Regions from separate parts of the Maritalea sp. YIW29 genome, predicted to be linked through region 1. Evidence: predicted binding sites of a transcription regulator. Region 1 holds the regulator's gene; the other holds the start of a gene.
The links. Region 1 encodes LexA, which represses DNA repair genes until DNA is damaged. Its sites were predicted from a motif close to TGTTCNNNNTGTGTTCNG; they were not measured.
Positions count from the first base shown of each region.

Region 2: AC2D8L_RS13225 (helicase-related protein) is a predicted target of LexA. The motif match lies at 7,188-7,205, and genes of this name have one in related genera.

Region 1 covers NZ_JBXVVF010000001.1:932,510-942,283, reverse strand. Annotated here, with positions in the region: gene AC2D8L_RS04605 (metal ABC transporter substrate-binding protein) at 1-56, shown strand, start outside; gene AC2D8L_RS04600 (manganese/iron ABC transporter ATP-binding protein) at 62-958, shown strand; gene AC2D8L_RS04595 (metal ABC transporter permease) at 951-1,811, shown strand; gene AC2D8L_RS04590 (metal ABC transporter permease) at 1,808-2,668, shown strand; gene lexA (transcriptional repressor LexA) at 3,411-4,130, shown strand; gene AC2D8L_RS04580 (ComEC/Rec2 family competence protein) at 4,235-6,355, opposite strand; gene gltX (glutamate--tRNA ligase) at 6,485-7,903, shown strand; gene gltA (citrate synthase) at 8,061-9,350, shown strand; gene AC2D8L_RS04565 (lipid-A-disaccharide synthase) at 9,347-9,774, opposite strand, start outside.
Region 2 covers NZ_JBXVVF010000002.1:809,034-818,807, forward strand. Annotated here, with positions in the region: gene AC2D8L_RS13195 (hypothetical protein) at 1-175, opposite strand, end outside; tRNA gene AC2D8L_RS13190 (tRNA-Arg) at 1-3, opposite strand, end outside; gene AC2D8L_RS13200 (thermonuclease family protein) at 168-947, shown strand; gene AC2D8L_RS13205 (M48 family metalloprotease) at 944-2,398, shown strand; gene AC2D8L_RS13210 (CarD family transcriptional regulator) at 2,451-3,017, opposite strand; gene fdxA (ferredoxin FdxA) at 3,341-3,679, opposite strand; gene AC2D8L_RS13220 (RNA-binding S4 domain-containing protein) at 3,868-4,257, opposite strand; gene AC2D8L_RS13225 (helicase-related protein) at 4,269-7,100, opposite strand; gene AC2D8L_RS13230 (DUF3108 domain-containing protein) at 7,556-8,356, opposite strand; gene rpmB (50S ribosomal protein L28) at 8,593-8,877, shown strand; gene AC2D8L_RS13240 (VUT family protein) at 9,001-9,645, shown strand.

The sequences.
Region 1 (9,774 bases):
TCCTCGATTTGTTGCGGATCACATCTCACACAATCGCTGACGGGCTAACAAAGTGAATGATATGAGCAACGCGGTGGTCGCGGATAAAAGCCAATTGGGCATAAATGTTTCCAACGTGACTGTGACTTACCGGAATGGGCACACGGCCCTGCGCGATGCCACATTTCAGCTGCCGCAAGGAACAATTGCGGCACTTGTCGGCATCAATGGCAGCGGCAAGTCGACATTGTTTAAGTCCATCATGGGCTTCGCACCCATCGCAAATGGCGATGTGCGAATTTTAGGGCGGTCAGTTCGTGACGTCCTAAAGGACAATCTGGTGGCCTATGTTCCTCAAACAGAAGATGTCGACTGGAACTTCCCCGTTTTGGTGGAAGATGTGGTGATGATGGGGCGCTATGGCCATATGGGGTTCTTGCGACGCCCAAAGAAACATGACCATGAAATGGTCAATGAAGCACTTGCCCGGGTGAATATGGAAGAGTTTCGGCATCGCCAAATTGGCGAGCTCTCCGGCGGGCAAAAGAAACGCGTTTTCCTTGCCCGAGCACTAGCGCAAGAAGGCGAAGTCATTCTGTTGGACGAACCATTCACTGGCGTTGACGTAAAGACCGAAGACACAATTATTGCGCTGTTACGATCCTTGCGCGACGAAGGCAAAGTTATCCTCGTCTCTACCCACAATTTGGGCTCTGTGCCTGAATTTTGCGACCGCACAATCCTGGTCAAAGGTACGGTGCTTGCCTTTGGCGAAACGGCCGACGTCTTCACCCAAGATAATTTGGAAAAGGCCTTTGGCGGCGTGTTGCGCCACTTCGTATTTGGCGGCACCGATTTACATGATGACGAAGATGCCAGACAGATTGCCGTGATCACTGACGATGAACGTCCGCTGGTCATGTATGGCGAGCAAGACAAAATGAAACACCGTCGTACAAAGAGCAATGATGATGATTGATCTGCTGCTCGAACCCCTCACCTATGGATATATGCGAAACGCGATTTGGGTCAGCGCTTTAGTTGGCGCGGTGTGCGCATTTTTGTCGGCCTACCTGATGCTGAAAGGCTGGTCGCTGATTGGCGATGCACTTTCGCACTCAATTGTGCCCGGTGTTGCCGGGGCCTATATGCTTGGTTTGCCTTTTGCCGTGGGTGCTTTCTTTTCAGGCGCGTTGGCGTCTGCTGCTATGTTGTTTTTAAATCAACGCACAAAACTGCGCGAAGACGCCATTATCGGCCTCATCTTCACGTCGTTCTTTGGACTTGGCCTGTTCATGGTATCGCTTTCACCCACATCGGTGAACATTCAAACCATTGTGTTGGGCAACATCCTTGCGGTCACTCCATCTGACACAATCCAATTGGTCATCATCTCTGTGGTATCGCTCTCAATCCTTCTTCTAAAATGGAAGGACTTGATGGTGACATTCTTTGATGAGGAACATGCCCGTTCGATCGGCATCAACCCGACATTGCTAAAAATCTTATTTTTCACCCTATTAAGCGCATGTACCGTCGCCGCATTGCAAACCGTTGGGGCATTCTTGGTCATCGCCATGGTGGTAACCCCTGGTGCAACCGCATATCTACTAACGGATCGTTTCCCGCGCCTAATCGCCGTGAGCGTCTTCATCGGCACCATGAGCGCTCTGGTTGGCGCTTACATCAGTTACTTTTTGGATGGTGCCACGGGCGGCATCATCGTTGTGCTGCAAACCATGATGTTTCTAACAGCATTCATCTTTGCGCCCAAGCACGGCATGTTGGCACAACGCGCAAGACGCGCCTCAATTGAGGAGCCATCAATATGATCGACCTGTTCCTCAGTGACCCGCTCGCGCCATTCCAATTTGAATTTATGCGCAACGCCTTCATCATTTCGATCTTGGTGTCGATCCCAGCCGCGCTTTTATCGTGCTTTTTGGTCCTAAAGGGTTGGTCGTTGATGGGCGATGCGATCTCACACGCAGTGCTGCCCGGTATTGTGCTGGCTTACATTTTGAGTATCCCCCTTGCCATCGGGGCGTTCGTGGCGGGTATGACCTGCGCGATTTCAACCGGATACATCACCGAAAATTCGCGCGTTAAAGAAGATACGGTCATGGGGGTCGTATTTTCCGGCATGTTCGGCCTTGGCATCGTGCTCTACACGAAAATTGAAACCGACGTTCACCTAGACCATATTCTGTTCGGCGATATGTTGGGCATCAGCCTCTATGACCTGTTCGAAACCGGCATCATTTCAGCCCTTATTGCTGTGCTGATTGCATTTCGTTGGCGCGACTTGCTGCTTTACATCTTTGACCCGCAACATGCTAGCGCCATCGGTCTGCCCGTTAAATGGCTGCATTATGGTCTATTGGCGGTCATTTCGCTAAGTGTCGTGGCAGCGCTGAAAGCGGTTGGCATTATTCTCGCGATTGCGCTCTTGGTTGCACCCGGCGCAATTGCATACCTTATCACCCGCCGAATTGGTCAAATGTTGGTCTGGGCATTACTCTTATGCGTCGGCTCTTCATTCTTGGGTGTCTATATTGCCTTTTTCATCGATAGCGCCCCTGCCCCAACCATTGTTCTGGTGATGACGGTTCTTTTTGTGATTGCGTTTTTCCTGTCGCCGAACGCCAAGAAACTATCAGGCGCGCAAACTGAACCCGCACCACAATAAATAAAGGGGCGGTGCCCAATTGCCCGCCCCTTCATACGAAGTTTATTAGAAGTGTTTGTTCTCATTTCCAAGCCCTATATCTTTTCTTATGTGCGGGCTCAAATCGCCAGCTCCTAAATAATAGGCTCGCGCAATCTTGCGTTTTTGACGAGCCTCCAAATAGTTCAAAAAGACACGTAGGTACCGACCTAATCGTTCGAAATATTGCTCAGATATTGCATGTTGTTTTTTCATGTGTATTCGCTCGGCAAAAAGCACAAAGCTTCGCCGCTCCTAATTTTGAATATAATTGTGCTGAAATCGCCGCGCGCAGATGCAGCGCGGAAAATGACAGCGACTGATTGTTGATAGTCCACGCCACGCGTAGACTATGGGAGTTTGAAAAGATGAACCTTAGACGGCCGCAGCTTGGACGCTGGGCGAAGGATCGGTTGCGCTAGTGTTAAACTGGCAAACAAGTTGCCAGAAGTGTTTGTGAATTGAACATAAAAACCTCCTTGGCGTTGTGGCTGGCGGGACCAGCCTGATTAAAGACAATTGTGCAATACACTCACGTTGCCGTGATTTGCAACCCATTTGCGCGACTTTGTGGCACACACATCTGAAATGTTGCAATTCGAACACACAGTTAGAGAGCCTCATCATTTCGCCAAATTTTGACCCACTTGCAGAACATATAAAGAACAGTTATAGTTGTTCAACATTTGTTCCGATTCTAAATCAGGCTGTAAAGGACTTCAAAATGTTGACCCGCAAGCAACATGAACTGCTGATGTTTATTCATGAGCGCATGAAGGAAAGTGGCGTACCTCCCTCATTTGATGAAATGAAGGATGCATTGGATTTGAAATCTAAGTCCGGTATTCACCGTCTAATTACAGCTCTGGAAGAGCGCGGATTTATTCGTCGTCTGCCCAATCGGGCGCGTGCAATGGAAGTGGTTCGCTTGCCAGACAGTATGAACCCTTCCCTTGGTGGCAAGAAGTCCAAGTTTGAGCCAAGTGTCATTCAAGGTGACCTGGGCAGAGCGCGTGAACCAGTTTCAGCGGCTCCAATTGCTCAGGACGAGAATACTGACGCTCCGGTTACGATCCCTGTTATGGGTCGGATTGCGGCGGGTGTTCCAATTGCTGCAATTCAGGAACAAAGCCACACCATTTCTGTGCCCCCAGAAATGCTTGCCGGCGGTGAACATTACGCGCTGGAAGTTAGTGGCGATTCGATGATCGATGCGGGCATTTTTGACGGCGATACGGTGCTGATCAAGAAACAAGTCACTGCCAGCAACGGCGAAATTGTTGTCGCCTTGGTCGATGACGAAGAAGCGACACTGAAACGTTTGCGCAAAAAGGGGCAGTCTGTTGCCCTTGAAGCAGCAAACCCAGCATATGAAACAAGAATTTTCGGCCCTGACCAAGTAGCGGTTCAGGGACGATTGGTTGGTTTATTTCGCAAGTACTGACCCCGTTGTGACCTCGTGGTCCCAACATCCCCGATTGCGAACACTTGGCCCGACAACTACGCTTTATGCATTGGTTGCTCGGGTCTTTTTTGATTGATGTTGGCTCACGGACGCCAAGGACGGTTGTGATCGTGCAGCGCCCATTTTACCTCAATTTCGCCTACGCTATTTCTGAACAATATCGCAACGCCAAAGTCATCAAGTTCTCTTTGTGTGATGACCAACGCATTGGGACAGCTGACAGAGCGCCGTTGCCTTACGATCAAAATGTCGGCAACAGAGCAATCTTCTCTTAAGCCAACGCTGTCTTTTACCGCTGAGATCACCACACCTTCAACCTGAGCACTGCAGCCATGGCGATCGCAGCCACCAATGGCGTCATCATCTAGCAAGTTTGCGCCAAACCGCTCTGCCCACGCCCTTGTTGTAAAACTATTCGACTTGCGGCCCAGTTGCGCAAATGTTGTACCATGATTGATGATGATCGCCTGCGTGCTGTCTGAAATCACCGCAAATGGATGCTTAGCTGGACCGAAGGCAAACAAGCATAGCGCGAAGGCAATTGGCGCCAAAAATTTTATCCTGCCGTGAAAAAAGCTCAACCAGCCCAACATCAACAAACAAGCCGGCAAAACCCAACGCGCCAACATAGGTGTCTGTGTGAACTCTGCGCTTATCGTCGAAATATATTTCGCGATGTGTACAATCGTGTCGATCCCCGCTCCCATTAACATCAGGAACGGTCCTTCAAGGCCAACAGGCATCAGCAATACTGAAATCAGGCCACATGGTAAGACGAAGAACCCAACAATGGGAACAGCAATTAGGTTTCCGATTAAACCCAATGGTGCGAATTGTTGAAAATGTACGGCGGCGACAGGCGCAGTTGCAATCCCTGCAATTAGACTCGTCAGCGCAATGCCGCCAAACAACTTCGCCCAATACGGGAAGATAATTGCCGACCGGCCAATGCCCGCATAAACAGCGACTAAGCCTACCACAGCAGCAAAAGACAGTTGAAATCCTGGTTTAAAAATCTCGTGCGGAAACAATACGATAATGCAAATGGCAGCAAGCGCGACGTTGCGCATGGTGATCGCGCGCCGACCCGCAATGATGGCCACAAATGCCAACACCAACATCAACGTCGCGCGTTGGGTTGCCAAATTTGACCCTGAAATCAAAAGATAGGCAACTGCTACCCCTATGGCGAACATCGCCGCCATTGGCTTGATCAACCTGTCGCGACGGCTCACCTGCAAAATCAAAAATAGAACCAATATAAAAACACTGCCGACCACCAAAGTCAGATGCAATCCAGAAATTGCCAGCACATGGGCCAAACCGGCATTGGCAATTTGCTCGCGCAATTCACTGGCAATGCCGGATTGATCTCCAATAATCAGCGCCCGGGCAATGCCTGCTTGCTGCTTGGACAAATACTGATCCAGCCGTTCGCCAATCGACCACCGGACACCATCAACTTGCGCGGCAATTGATTTGCCCCCCGGTGAAGTCACTTTTGCTGGCCCAAGGGAACTGGCGAACCCGCCGATCCCAGCAAAAAAGCTATGAAACTGCGCATCATAACTATCCGGATAAACCGGTTTTGGCACAGGTATTATCCGCGCCCGCAGCATGATCCGATCACCGAGTTGAAAGACTCTTTCAGGATCAAAATGATCTGCTTTTACATTCAGGCGCAGTCGGCGAACATTTTCTAGTCGCGCGTCACCACCAAGCTGCTCGATCACTAGCCGTTCGCGCCCACCTTGAATGGACGTGCGCTGAACAATCTGACCGGTTAGCTCATTCACGGCCATTGGATAGCTGATCATCTTTGTGCCGAACCACTGAGCGCTTAAAGCAATCAATCCATAGCCACTCCAAATTGCCAAGATTAGGGCAAGCGCCCTTCCCGTCTTTTGCCTCAACCGTTGCCAAACAAACCCGATAGCCAACACACTTAAAACAAGCAGAACCGCAAGCGGGTTAGGCTCAAACCGGACATTCTTATAGAGAGAAATGCCGACAATCAGCGCAAACGGCACAAGTACGATAAATTGGCGATGATAGATCGCCCGAGAAACAGCGCTCTTAAATGAAACAACCGGAGAAGTTTGGATTTCCGGGTTTGATTTTTGGCGCAGGCGAACAGGTTCGTCACCCTTGGGCGACAATTGAGTATGGCTTTTAAGTATCGTTTCGCTTTCAAAAGTGGCCATTAGCTCGCCTCTATCTTGCGCAATATTCCGCTTATGTTACACATGCGGCAAAAATTCGCCAGCATTGCCGAACCAAACCGGCAACAGTTGTAGGCTTCAGTCTTCATTTTATAATTGAGAACATTCAGCATGACAGAAAAAGTGATCACACGGTTCGCGCCGTCACCAACCGGATTTTTGCACATTGGCAACGCCCGCACCGCCCTATTTAACTGGGCGCTGGCCAAATCCCTTGGCGGTGAAATGTTGCTCCGTATCGAGGATACCGACAAAGAACGTTCAACCGACGAAGCAATTGCGGCCATTATCACGGGCATGGACTGGCTTGGCCTAGATTATGCTGGTGAGCCTATCTATCAGTCGAAAAACATTGGTCGCCACACGGAAGTTGCCAACCAATTATTGGCCGAAGGCAAAGCTTATAAATGCTATGCGACGGCTGAAGAGCTGACGCAAATGCGTGAGCAGGCGAAAGCTGACGGCCGCCCAATGGTCTATGATCGCCGTTGGCGCGATCGACCTGAGAGCGACGCCCCGGCCGATGCGCCATTCGTTGTGCGCATCAAAGCCCCGACTGAAGGCGAAATCATCGTTCATGATAAAGTTCAAGGCGATGTGCGTTTCAAAGCCGAAAATCTGGATGATTTCGTAATTCTGCGGTCAGACGGCACCCCGACTTATCTGCTAGCTGTTGTCGTTGACGATCACGATATGGGTGTCACGCACATTCTGCGCGGCGACGACCATTTGGTAAATTCTGCTCGTCAAATCACCATCTTCAACGCAATGGACTGGCGCATCCCCGTTATGGCACACACGCCACTCATTCACGGACCAGACGGTGCAAAACTATCAAAGCGTCACGGTGCACTGGGTGTCGAAGACTATCGACGCATGGGTTATCTACCTGAAACAATCCGCAATTATTTTGCGCGGCTCGGTTGGGCCCACGGCGACGAGGAAATTTTCACATCCGAGCAATTCATCGAATGGTTCTCCTATGATGGGTTGAACAAGGGCGCCAGCCGCATCGATTTCACCAAAATGGAAAACGTCAACGCACACTATATTAAGGCAATCGACGAGGAGCGACTGTATGATCTAATGGTTTCACTAGCCAAAGAAATCAAAGACGAGACCGCACTTGCTGGCCTAATCGAGCATGCAGAAACCGTCAAAGCAGCCCTTCCCGCGCTTAAAACCCGCGCCAAAACAATTCTTGAACTAAATAAAGCCGCTGAGTTCATTTTCGCCGCCCGGCCGCTTACCTTTGAAGATAAGGCTTTGGCAGCGACCCAAGGCGATTCATTGGAAATTTTGCGCAAGGTTGAACCCATTCTTCGCGGCCTAAATGATTGGTCTCATGACGGCATTGATTCTGCACTTCGCGCCTTTGCGGAGCAAAATGAGATTAAATTTGGTAAGGTGGCTCAACCACTTAGAGCCGCTGTAACGGCCAAAAATGCGTCGCCTGGTTGTTTCGACGTTCTGTTGCTCCTTGGCCAAGAAGAAAGTTTGTCCCGCCTCAGCGAAACCACTGCGGTATAAACACGCAATTTGGTATCGGATTGGCGTTCATCGCTTGCGATTTGGCGCCAAATCCGTTACCTCATGCGCAACCTGATTTGCAGGTCGACGACGCTTACGTTTGTGGGGACGCTTCGCTGAGTCTATTTTTTTGAAATCTTGAAGGAGGCCTATTTATATGACCGATCGGATTGCAAAATTAGAAATTGATGGCAAAAGTTATGAATTCCCCATACTTTCTGGATCAGTAGGTCCAGACGTTATCGATATCCGTTCTTTGTACGCCCAAACCGGGCATTTCACTTTCGATCCTGGATACACATCCACCGGATCAACAGAATCAGCAATTACATATATTGACGGTGGCAAAGGTACTCTATTGTACCGCGGCTACCCAATCGAGCAACTTGCCGACAAATCAAGCTTTTTGGAAGTTTCATATTTGCTCCTAAAGGGTGAATTGCCAACCGCTGAACAGTTTGCTGAGTTTTCCAACACCGTCACAAGACACACTATGTTGCATCAGCAAATGGTCAAGTTCTTTGAAGGTTTCCGGCGCGACGCGCACCCAATGGCCATCGTTTGTGGCGCCGTTGGTGCAATGTCTGCATTCTACCACGATTCAACTGATATTACGGATCCGGCGCAGCGCGTTATTGCTTCGCATAGGCTAATCGCGAAGATCCCAACGATTGTGGCTTGGGCCTACAAATATTCAGTTGGCCAACCATTTGTGTCGCCGCGCAACGACCTGGATTACGCATCCAACTTCTTGCGCATGTGTTTTGCTGTTCCAGCAGAAGAGTATGAAGTTTCGCCGACCATCGCTAAAGCGATGGACCGAATTTTCACGCTTCACGCTGATCACGAGCAAAACGCCTCGACCTCGACTGTGCGCCTTGCAGGCTCATCACATGCAAATCCATTTGCGTGTATTGCTGCCGGTGTAGCGTCACTTTGGGGCCCTGCACATGGCGGCGCTAACGAAGCTTGCTTGAGCATGCTACGTGAAATCGGCACCGTTGATCGCATTCCTGAATTTGTGGCACGCGCAAAAGACAAATCAGACCCATTCCGTTTGATGGGCTTTGGCCACCGCGTTTACAAAAACTTCGATCCACGCGCTACGGTCATGCAGCAAACCGCGAAAGAAGTTCTTGCTGAGCTGGGTGTTGAAAACAACCCAACATTGCAGGTTGCACAAGAGCTTGAGCGAATTGCATTGGAAGACGAGTACTTCATCGAGAAGAAACTCTATCCAAATGTTGATTTCTATTCAGGCATTATTTTGGACGCGATTGGCTTCCCAACTTCAATGTTCACTGCAATTTTCGCCCTAGCGAGAACTGTTGGCTGGACATCACAATGGGCAGAAATGATCGAAGATCCAAAACAAAAAATCGGCCGTCCTCGTCAGCTATATACTGGCGAAACAGCGCGCGATTATGTGGATATTGCACAGCGCTAATTCAAAAGTTCGATTATTCGATCTTCGGGATTTTGACGGGGAGCCTCTGGCTCCCCTTCTTTCATTTTGGAGCGCATTTCTTCAAGCCCGGCAAGCTGATCTGCCATTGCCGCATCACCACTCATCAAGTTCTGTACTTCGCGCAGGATGCCTTCAGATAAATTTTGCGTGCCGACTATTTCTGGAATGAGTTTTCGGCCCAAGATAATGTTGTTGAGGTTGATCAATGGACGACCATTCTCCTCATAGGCGCGAATTTGTTTCGGCTCAGCCAGATATGTTGTGACGTGTGGCACATCCGCAAACCCAATTTCCAAAGTTGCTGTACCCGACACAGCGATTGCGGTTTTCGCACCTTTTACGAAAGTCTTGAACGTTTCGCGCCCCTCGCCAATTTGTACCTTGTCGTCCTGCAAAATATCAG
Region 2 (9,774 bases), on a different contig from region 1:
ACCACTGATTTGCCAACATAACCTGCTCATCACATTGAGAAAAGTCGGAATAAGGGATGATTTTTGCCTTAATTTCATGCAACATCACGTCCAGTAAGTGATCTTGTTTGGTTGGGGCGTCGTATTTCTTGGCATTTTCAGTTTTTAAATCAATGGCGGCGGTCAGCATGAGCATGTCGATGTTCTTCGGTGGGACCGTATTTGCCTGTGAAACGCTTAAGCCGGGGCCCAAAGGTCTGGTGGTGGAAGTGACCGATGGGGATACTGTCGTGCTCGACAATGGCGACAAAATTCGCCTGATTGGTATGCAGGCGCCCAAACTGCCGCTTGGGCGCGTTGGCTATGCCAAATGGCCCTTCGCCGATGAATCCCAAGAGTTTCTTTATGATTTTGCGATGGGTGAAAATGTTCGTATTTACTATGGCGGCGCGCGCAGAGATCGGCATGGTCGTGTGTTGGGCCATCTATTTGTTGAGGATGATCGATCAAGATGGGCCCAACAGGCCGTAATTGAAGCTGGGTTGGCGCGGGTCTACTCTTTCAGCGACAATCGGCATTGCCTTGATGAACTGTTGTTGGCTGAGCGCAAAGCACGCAGTGAGCGCCGCAATATTTGGGGCCATGATTATTATCGTTTGCGCGACGCCCATAAGCCGCAACAATTGGAAAAACGCGAAGGCCACTACGAACTGGTTGAAGGACGGGTTTTTGGCGTTGGGGATACTGCGCACCGAATCTATTTGAATTTTGGCCGGGAATGGAAAACAGACTTCACCGCCGTGATCGACCGACGGGTGGTGAAACACTTCACGGCGATGGGTGTCGATCTAAATGACCTTGATGATGCATTTGTGCGTATTCGCGGGTGGGTTGATGTTGATGACGGCCCCCGTATCGATGTAACACATCCAGAGCAAATTGAAGTTTTGGCGTTGAAATCAAAATGAACATTTTTCGGATCATTATAGCGCTGACAATCAGTGCATTGCTTGTTGGGTGCACAACCATTTTCAATGGCGGTCCCAATGTTGGGGTTAGCCGTCTGGGCGATGGCACAACCGCAATACCTGCGGGCACCGATCCGAGTGATCAGGTGGTGGGGCAGCGCGAACATCCAAAGATTGTCGCCTCTTATGGCGGCTCTTATGAGGATCGTTCTTCTGAAATCATGCTCGCGCGGCTTGCAGGGAAATTGCTGGTCGCTGCGGGTGAGGGGAATAGCAAACTCACCGTCACAATTTTGGATAGTGAAGAGGTCAATGCATTCGCCCTACCAGGTGGCTATATTTACGTGACGCGCGGGATTTTGGCGCTTGCAAATGACGAGGCAGAACTTGCGGCCGTTTTAGCCCACGAAATTGCTCACCTGACCCTGCGTCATGCGCGGGAACGTTCTAACCGGGAACGCACCAGCAAAATTGTTGACCGGGTAATTGGTGGCATTTTGGGATCAAACCCAGAGACGGACCAGTCGGCGGCAAGGTCCAAACTTTCATTGGCTGCTTTTTCTCAAGCCCAAGAATTGGCTGCGGATAAAGAAGGCGTGAAAATCGCTGGGCAGGCTGGATATGATCCTCACGCCGCGGCGCGGTTCCTAGGGCTGATGGGGCAATTCGCTTCTTTTAAATCCAAAGAAACATCTGGCGATGATTTCTTGTCGAGCCATCCTTCAACACCCGACCGGATCGAGTTGGCAGTAAAGGCTGCGCGCGGATTTGGTGCGCCGGGCATCGGTGCCAGCGAACGTACACGTTATCTCAAAGCCATCGATGGAATTGCGTTTGGGCCGAACCCCAACAATGGCGCGATTGCGGGGCAGCGCTTTTTGCACCCAAATCTAGGGTTCGTTTTCACTGCACCAAAGCGATATTCGCTCAGCAATGGCAATTCTTCGGTTGTTGCGGTGGCAAAAGACGGAACGGCGGCGCGGTTTGATAGCGTGTTTGTACCCGTTGAAGTTTCATTGGTTGACTATATTGCTTCGGGATGGGTCGCTGGCCTTGATGACAGCACCATCAAACAAAGGCGCGTCAATTCAATCGATATGGCCACTGCCTCAGCGCAAACAAAAGACTGGGCATTTGAAGTGGCGGTGTTGCGGTTTGAAGGACAAGTTTATCGCTTCATCTTTGCCGCAAAAAGTGCCGGCGCGCGATTGCGTTCGGATTTCCACTCTACATTGGAGAGCTTTAGGAAAATTCGCTCTAACGATTTGAGGCAAATCCAGAAATATCAAATTTCAGTTCTTACCGCCAAAACCGGACAAACGAGCTCAAGCCTTGTTGCTCGTATGAAGGGCGTGTCTGATGCCGCGGCGCTGTTCAACGTGTTGAATGGGTTGCTGCCAGGTGACCAACTTATTGCGGGACAGAGCTACAAGATTGTGGTCAAAAAATAAGGCCGATCGAAATGACCGGCCTTATTGAATTAATTTGATTTGCTTGAAAAACCTATGCGGCTGCTTCTGATGAGTTGCCGCCTTCTTCAGTTTTTGGACCGCGACGTGGGCTTGTCGCCAGGTTTTTTTGGATCAGTTTCAGTGCTTCTGTAAGCGTGATCTTGTTCACAGAGCTGATTTCGCGTGACATGCGATCAATCGCTGCTTCAAACAATTGACGCTCTGAATATGATTGTTCTGGCTGCTCTTCTGAACGGAACAGGTCACGAACAACCTCAGAAATCAAAATCAAATCACCAGAGTTGATCTTGGCCTCATATTCTTGTGCCCGACGGCTCCACATGGTGCGTTTAACGCGCGCACGGCCTGTGACAGTTTTAAGGGCTTTTTCAACTGTTGCTTCTTCAGCAAGTTTACGCATGCCGACGCTTTTTACCTTCGCGAGTGGAACGCGCAGGGTGAGTTTGTCTTGCTCAAAGTTAATGACAAAAAGCTCCAGAGATGTGCCTGCGACTTCTTGCTCTTCTATACCGGTAATTTGGCCAACACCGTGTGCGGGATATACAACATATTCGCCTGTTTTAAATCCTTGACGCTGAACTGACTTCTTAGTTGCCATTCGGTAGTACTCCTGATTGACGCCTTGACACCTTTTGGGGTGTCCTAACTGATCTATACTGACCATTGTTGCAAAAACTGTCGTTCACGAACCCAACTGAGGTCTAGTGATTGGTTACCAAAATCCTAATTTGATTGCATTTGAGCAAAAAAAACGTGCCCTCCGGCACGGTTGGGTAAACGACAAAATTACAACTGTTACGCTAATGTAACACAAAAGCGCGACAGAATCAATTTTGCCGCGTTTTTACGTACTTAATGCTTAATTTTGCCATTATTTGCTTGGCCAACCGCTCGTTGTTGGCGTGGCCAGACAATTGCCGATCAGTCGCCTTCGCCAGGCGCTTCGGAGAAATGGTTTTCCAACTTGTTCTTTTCACCATCGAACTTGGCGGCATCTGCAGGCGGCTCACGCTTTTCGGTGATGTTTGGCCATACGTCAGCAAATTTGGTATTGAGTTCCAACCAAGCTTCTTGGCCCGGCTCTGTATCGGGCAAAATCGCTTCGGCAGGACATTCAGGTTCACACACGCCACAATCGATACATTCGTCAGGGTGAATGACCAACATGTTCTCGCCCTCATAGAAACAATCGACGGGGCAGACTTCAACGCAGTCCATATATTTGCATTTGATACAATTGTCGGTGACGATGTAGGTCATAGGTGAGTTCCGTTAGGTGAATATTTTCGCCATGGCCGTTGGGAAAGTGCAACTGGACTTAAACTGCCCCAATCTTTCCAGCCTAGCGAGAAAACTGTCGGTCTATTGGCTAATGAATTTTTGCGATAAGCGCAAGAGCGGTTTTGAGTAACGCTTTTCAATCCTAGGGCAAAAGAGGAAATGCTGTTTCAATCCGGCGTTTTCAGCTGGTCTGTCTCACGTCTTTCGCGCTTTGTCGGCCGACCTGCGCCTTTTTCACGCACTGCTTGAGGCAGCGGGCGGGGCTCTGTGGACTTGGGCAATGGCGGTGGGCTCAGGTCTTCATAAAGTTGGGCGGCCAAAGTTGCGGACTGTCTTTTCTCACCTGGATCTAGCATTTTAAGAATGCGAATGCCGCGCGGGAGCGTGATGGTGAGCACATCACCAACTTTCACTTTTGCGGCTGCATTGATGCATCTATCTGAATTGACGCGCACATGACCGCCATTCACCAACTTCTGGGCAAGTGTGCGGGTTTTTGCGCATCTGGTGAACCAAAGCCACTTATCTAGTCTTTGCCTTAGTTCCGGTTCACCCATTAGTTCGTTGGCTATTTCTTTAGTGCAGCAAGGGCTGCAAATGGCGAATCTGGATCAATCGGCTTAGATTTTGGCGCCGGTTTCGCGTTTCGCTTTTGATGCTGATTGTTCTTGTTGTTGGGCTTGCCGGATTTTTGGCCTTTGCCCTGAGCATTCTGGTTGCGATTTTGCTCGCGCTTTTTGCCTTGGAACTGCTTGTTGTTTCGGCGCGGCGCTGGATGCCAAACTTCGTCGAACTGTGGCTCAATGGGCTCAGCGGCGGCCGTCGTTTTGTCGTCACCCTCCGCAGCTTCAGCTGGGGTTGTTTCTTCGTTATTGTTTGCCGCTTCAGTCACCGGCTCAGCCGTCACTTCTGCGCTCGCTGGCTTTTCATTATCGTTGGTGATCGGTTCAGCAGTTTCAGCTTCAATCGGCGTGCGTGTCACCTTGTATCCAAGTGAAGCCAGCACGGTAGAAAACTCTTCGCCAGCACAGCCAAGCAATGATGTCATTTCAACCGTTACACGGAACCCGTTGCCATCAGCCGCGCCTTCGGGCGGCGTGTCTTGGTTGCGTTTGGGGTCAAATGCAATCAGCGGGCGAATAAGATCGGCCAACCGTTCAAGAATATCCACACGCACTGCGCGGTTGCCGGTCACCTTGAACCCAGCAATTTCGTAAAGCTCTTTCGCGACTTCTGGATCAGTATCAATTGACGTACGGCCAGAAAGAATGATTTGCGGCAACTCGCGCACGCCCGTCTGACGGACGCCACCATTTTTCAATGCCCAAAGAATCAGTGCGATTTCGCGAGGCGCTGGTTTTAGCGAAAGCGGCAAATAAATGTGGTAGGCGCCAAATTTTATGCCCATTTTGCGCATGATGCCACGCACGTCTTGGTCTAGAGATTTAACGTCATCAGCGATCTCTGTTCGCGGAATAACGCCCAAGCTTTCTGATAAGCGGAAGGCAACACCGCGTGCGGTGCCTTCTAACTCGGCAGGATTTTTCAACGCGATCAACTGTTCAAGTTGCGTGTTCACCGCATGGCGAAGCCATAGATCTAATCGATCTTGCACGGATCCGAGATCTGGGCCAGTGAGGCTTTCGTCGGCCAGAATAACCAAACGTGGCGTCAGGATGTCATCGCCTGGAGATAGTTCAGCAATAACCTCGCCGCGCCAACGGATGAGGCCATCTGCGGTTAAAACAAACTCGTCGTTGGGCGAATCGGTAACTTTTTCCGCTCTCTTTTTGATCTCGGGCGCAATTGCAACGCTTGCGGCAGAGCGCAAGCCTTTGGTTTCGCCGCCATCTTGAGATGAGAGGGTAAATCGAAATCCTTCAATAGAGCCAATCGCTTGGCCCTCCAAGGAAACTTCGCCGCTTTGTGATACTTCTGGAGCCGTCATTTGTTTATCTCTTAAATGGCGCATTAAAACACTCGTGCGACGATCGATAAATCGCTGCATAAGACGCTTATGTAATGCGTCTGATAGGGAGTTTTCAATCTCTTTTGTTTTTTCACGCCAATAGGTAGGGTCTTTGAGCCAATTTTTTCGGTTTGCAACGAATGTCCAGGTTCGAATTTGTTTGATCCGATTGGACAAGGTGTCAATTTCACCATTGTCATTGTCGCAAAACCTGACCTGTTCGGCAATCCAGTCTTCGCTAATTGTTTCAGATTGCGCAAGATTTGCAAAAATTGTGGCAATTATCTCACCATGTTGGGCCGGCGAGATGTTCCGATAGTCCGGAATTGACGCGCATTCCCATGCAAGATGGGTGAGAGTTTTGCCCGATTTGGGCCCAATATCGGGGTGACGCATCAAAAACTCTAACCCCAGCTGGTCTTTTGCAACCGGTACATTGGTGAGTTTTTTGTGGGTCGAGCGCATATCTAGAGAACGCTGCAATGCAGTGAAGGATGAGAAATCCAGCTTCATATTGCGCCATTGCAGCATTTTGACCGGTTCGAATTGATGGGCTTCGAGTTGTTCGACCAATTCGGGTGTAAAACTTTCAGCGCCGCCGGTGACGCCAAATGTGCCATTGCGTTTGTGGCGGCCAGCACGCCCAGCAATTTGGGAGAACTCCGCCGGGGTGAGCGGGCGCATCTGCTTGCCATCAAACTTCATATCTGCAGCAAACGCGACATGGTTGATATCTAAGTTAAGTCCCATGCCGATAGCGTCGGTGGCGACCAAAAAATCAACTTCACCATTTTCATAGAGTTCAACCTGCGCATTACGGGTCCGCGGGCTCAGGGCGCCCATCACCACAGCCGCGCCGCCGCGCTGGCGTCGAATTAGTTCTGCGATGGCGTAAACTTCGTTTGCCGAGAATGCGACAATGGCTGATCGACGAGGCTGCCGGGTGATTTTTTTTGAACCCGCGTAAGTGAGCTCAGAAAACCTTGGTCGCATGATGATTTCGGCATTCGGCAAAAGCGCGGCGATGATGGGTGCCATGGTTGCGGCACCTAGCAAAAGCGTTTCTTGCGTGCCGCGCACGTTTAAGATGCGATCCGTAAATATGTGCCCACGATCAAGATGGGTTGCGGTTTGGATTTCATCGACGGCTACACATTCAACAACCAAGTCGGTGGGCATGGCCTCTACAGTTGCCACCCAATATCTTGCGCCTTTGGGCACGATACGTTCTTCACCGGTCACAAGGGCCACCGCGCCTGTGCCAACCCGGTCCACAAGACGTTGATAGACTTCGCGTGCCAGCAGGCGCAAAGGTAAACCAATCATACCCGAACGGTGCGCCAATATACGTTCAACGGCAAAGTGGGTTTTTCCGGTGTTTGTTGGCCCCAAAATGGCCTTAACGGTTCCCGTGGTGAAGTGGGTCGTCATAAATTGCTCCGGCGTCCTTAAAGTAGCTGCAATAACTGTCTTTTTTTGGGACAGGACAGCGGGTTAAAGCAGCGCTGGATTTACTTCTGGTACGAAACGAGAACGAACACGGACCGAATCGCGGTTCTGTGTTGATTCTGATTTCGTTCTCCACATTATATGGTGGGTCGAAGTGCAATGGGCCACTATTTTTTGAAAATCGTTCATTTTTCGCCCTTGAAATTGCCGACCGGCGTTCATTTGAGTTTCAAATCAATTAATTTGGGGCATTTGATAATGAATGTTGCATTAGTTTGAACAGCGGCAATGTGGTTTTATTTGTGGCGTTAACTTCTGGCGTTGGAAATGTGGGGCATTTAGGGCGAATTTTTACCAAAAAGAAATTGACGTGTCGAAACGAGAACGCGCTTCAGGCGTTTATGGTTAATGGAACTGAGCCAAAATCTCGAGGTTTTTTAGTAATTTAGCCGGGTGAGTACCATGGACAAGTCGCCAAAAGCCGTGCCGACCAAAACCCGATAGGGAATCATATAGCCGGAGTTGCCCAAAGGGGCGTACCAGATCAGAAAGCGCTGGTTGCTTTTCATGTAATTGGTGGTGTCCGAATTGGTGAAGTGGCCAGAAATTGGCTTGTAGCGCATGGTGCACAACATCACAGGCCCCTGATATCCAGTGCGTTTGGATGTGGCGGTTTGCTTTTCAGCGAATTTGAGATCGAGATCATATCGCTCAACGCCGGTATAGACATTGAAATTGTGGTTGCAGACTTCTGGGCCTAACGTGTCGGCCTTCACAAGAAATGCCGCAACTGGATCGTTGATGCCACGGCGATGTTTTGAGACAACGGGCACACGGTTGTTGTTTTGGCTTAGGGGTGGCACCACTTGCATGCTGGTGACATTGCCGTTGTTGGCTTGGAATTGAACGGTGAACGTGTCGGCGCTGGTTTTGGTTTCCAATAGGAACCGATTGGATTGAAGCTGTTTGCCACTTGAAGAACCGCTTGATGTCAGTCTTGCTGTACCTGCCGCCACCAAAGATGCAAGACCAGAAACATCACCACTAATGTTGACGCTGTAATTGTTGCCGTCATCCTTAAAGCTCACCCCAACTTCCGCAATATTGACCCCACGTAAGGTGACCACATATCGTGCTTGGCTGTCTAATGACGCAGCGAACCCGTTTGTGGGTAACAATGCGAAGATAAGTAGGGTAAGAAGGGTGCGGAAAAGAGTTTGTAAGGGGTATGCGGCCACGATGTCGGTCGCTCCTTGGCTAATGCGAACTGGTTTTACGAATCACTGATTTTTTACAGTGCCGACATGGAATGACGCTTTCAAGGCATTTCACGATGTAAAATCAACAGAAGTGCTTGACTAATGCCAGCCCATTATCTATTTAAACGCGACTTTTTCATATAATTGAGACCTATCGGGCTCGGCGTAATGCACGAGACAATTCAGGTTTTATGGATCGAACGGGAACAAAAAACATGGCACGTCGTTGTGAACTTTCTGGCAAAGGTGTGATGTCTGGCAATAATGTGAGCCACGCGCTCAACCGGACTCGCCGTAAATTTTTGCCAAACTTGTGCAATGTGACTTTGATGTCTGAAGCTTTGGGCCGCAATGTGAAACTTAAGGTTTCTGCAGCGGCTTTGCGTACAGTTGAGCACCGCGGTGGCTTGGACGCTTATTTGCTTAAAGCGAAAGACACTGAATTGTCAGATCGCGCATTGGGTGTGAAAAAAGAACTTCGTCAGGCGCTTGCGTCTTAAGGAAACGGTTCTTCTAAAGAATTCAAATTTGATACCGCGCAACATAATGTTTCGCGGTATTTTCTTTTCTAAGTGGCGCCGGTCTTTTGCCGGAATTGCTGCGTAAAATAGAGGTGCATTTTCATGCTCACTCGCTTTTTGATTGCAATTGTGGCAATGGCAATCGTTGTTGTTTCATCGAACTTCCTTGTTTCTCATCCTGTTGATTTTCAACTTGGCATGTTTGATCTCAATGAGATCCTGACTTGGGGTGCCTTCACTTACCCATTTGCATTTTTGGTAACAGACCTGACCAACCGCCATTTCGGTCCGAAATCGGCGCGCATTGTCGTATTGGTCGGCTTTTCGTTGGCGGTTTATCTGTCGCTCAAACTTGCCGACCCACGCATAGCTGTTGCTTCGGGTTCCGCATTTCTGGTGGCCCAACTTCTAGATGTTTCCATCTTTGATAAACTTCGCAACGGCGAATGGTGGCGCGCACCGCTAATTTCATCAGGCATTGCCACGGTGATTGACACAGTTATCTTCTTCACACTGGCATTCTCACCAGCATTTTCTGGCATTGACCAGTTTTTCAACCAAGCAGACACATCGCTTGGGTTTGGTGTGCCGTTCCTAAGTGTCGGGCCTGAAGTGCCGTTATACGTCTCGCTGGCTGCCGGGGATATGCTCGTGAAAATGCTGATGGTCTTTGCTCTATTGGCACCGTTCAACTTGCTTCGCCGGTTCATTGCAGACCGACAAGTGGTGAGGGACGCAACTGCATAGCATTCATGAATGTGAAATTATCGGATTTAGCCAATTTGTTTGTGAGCGCGATTTGGCAACCAAAGCGCCCCGATCCTGTCGGGGCGTTTTTTTGTGTGGTGAAATGCGCAACATAAATTGATCAAAAAG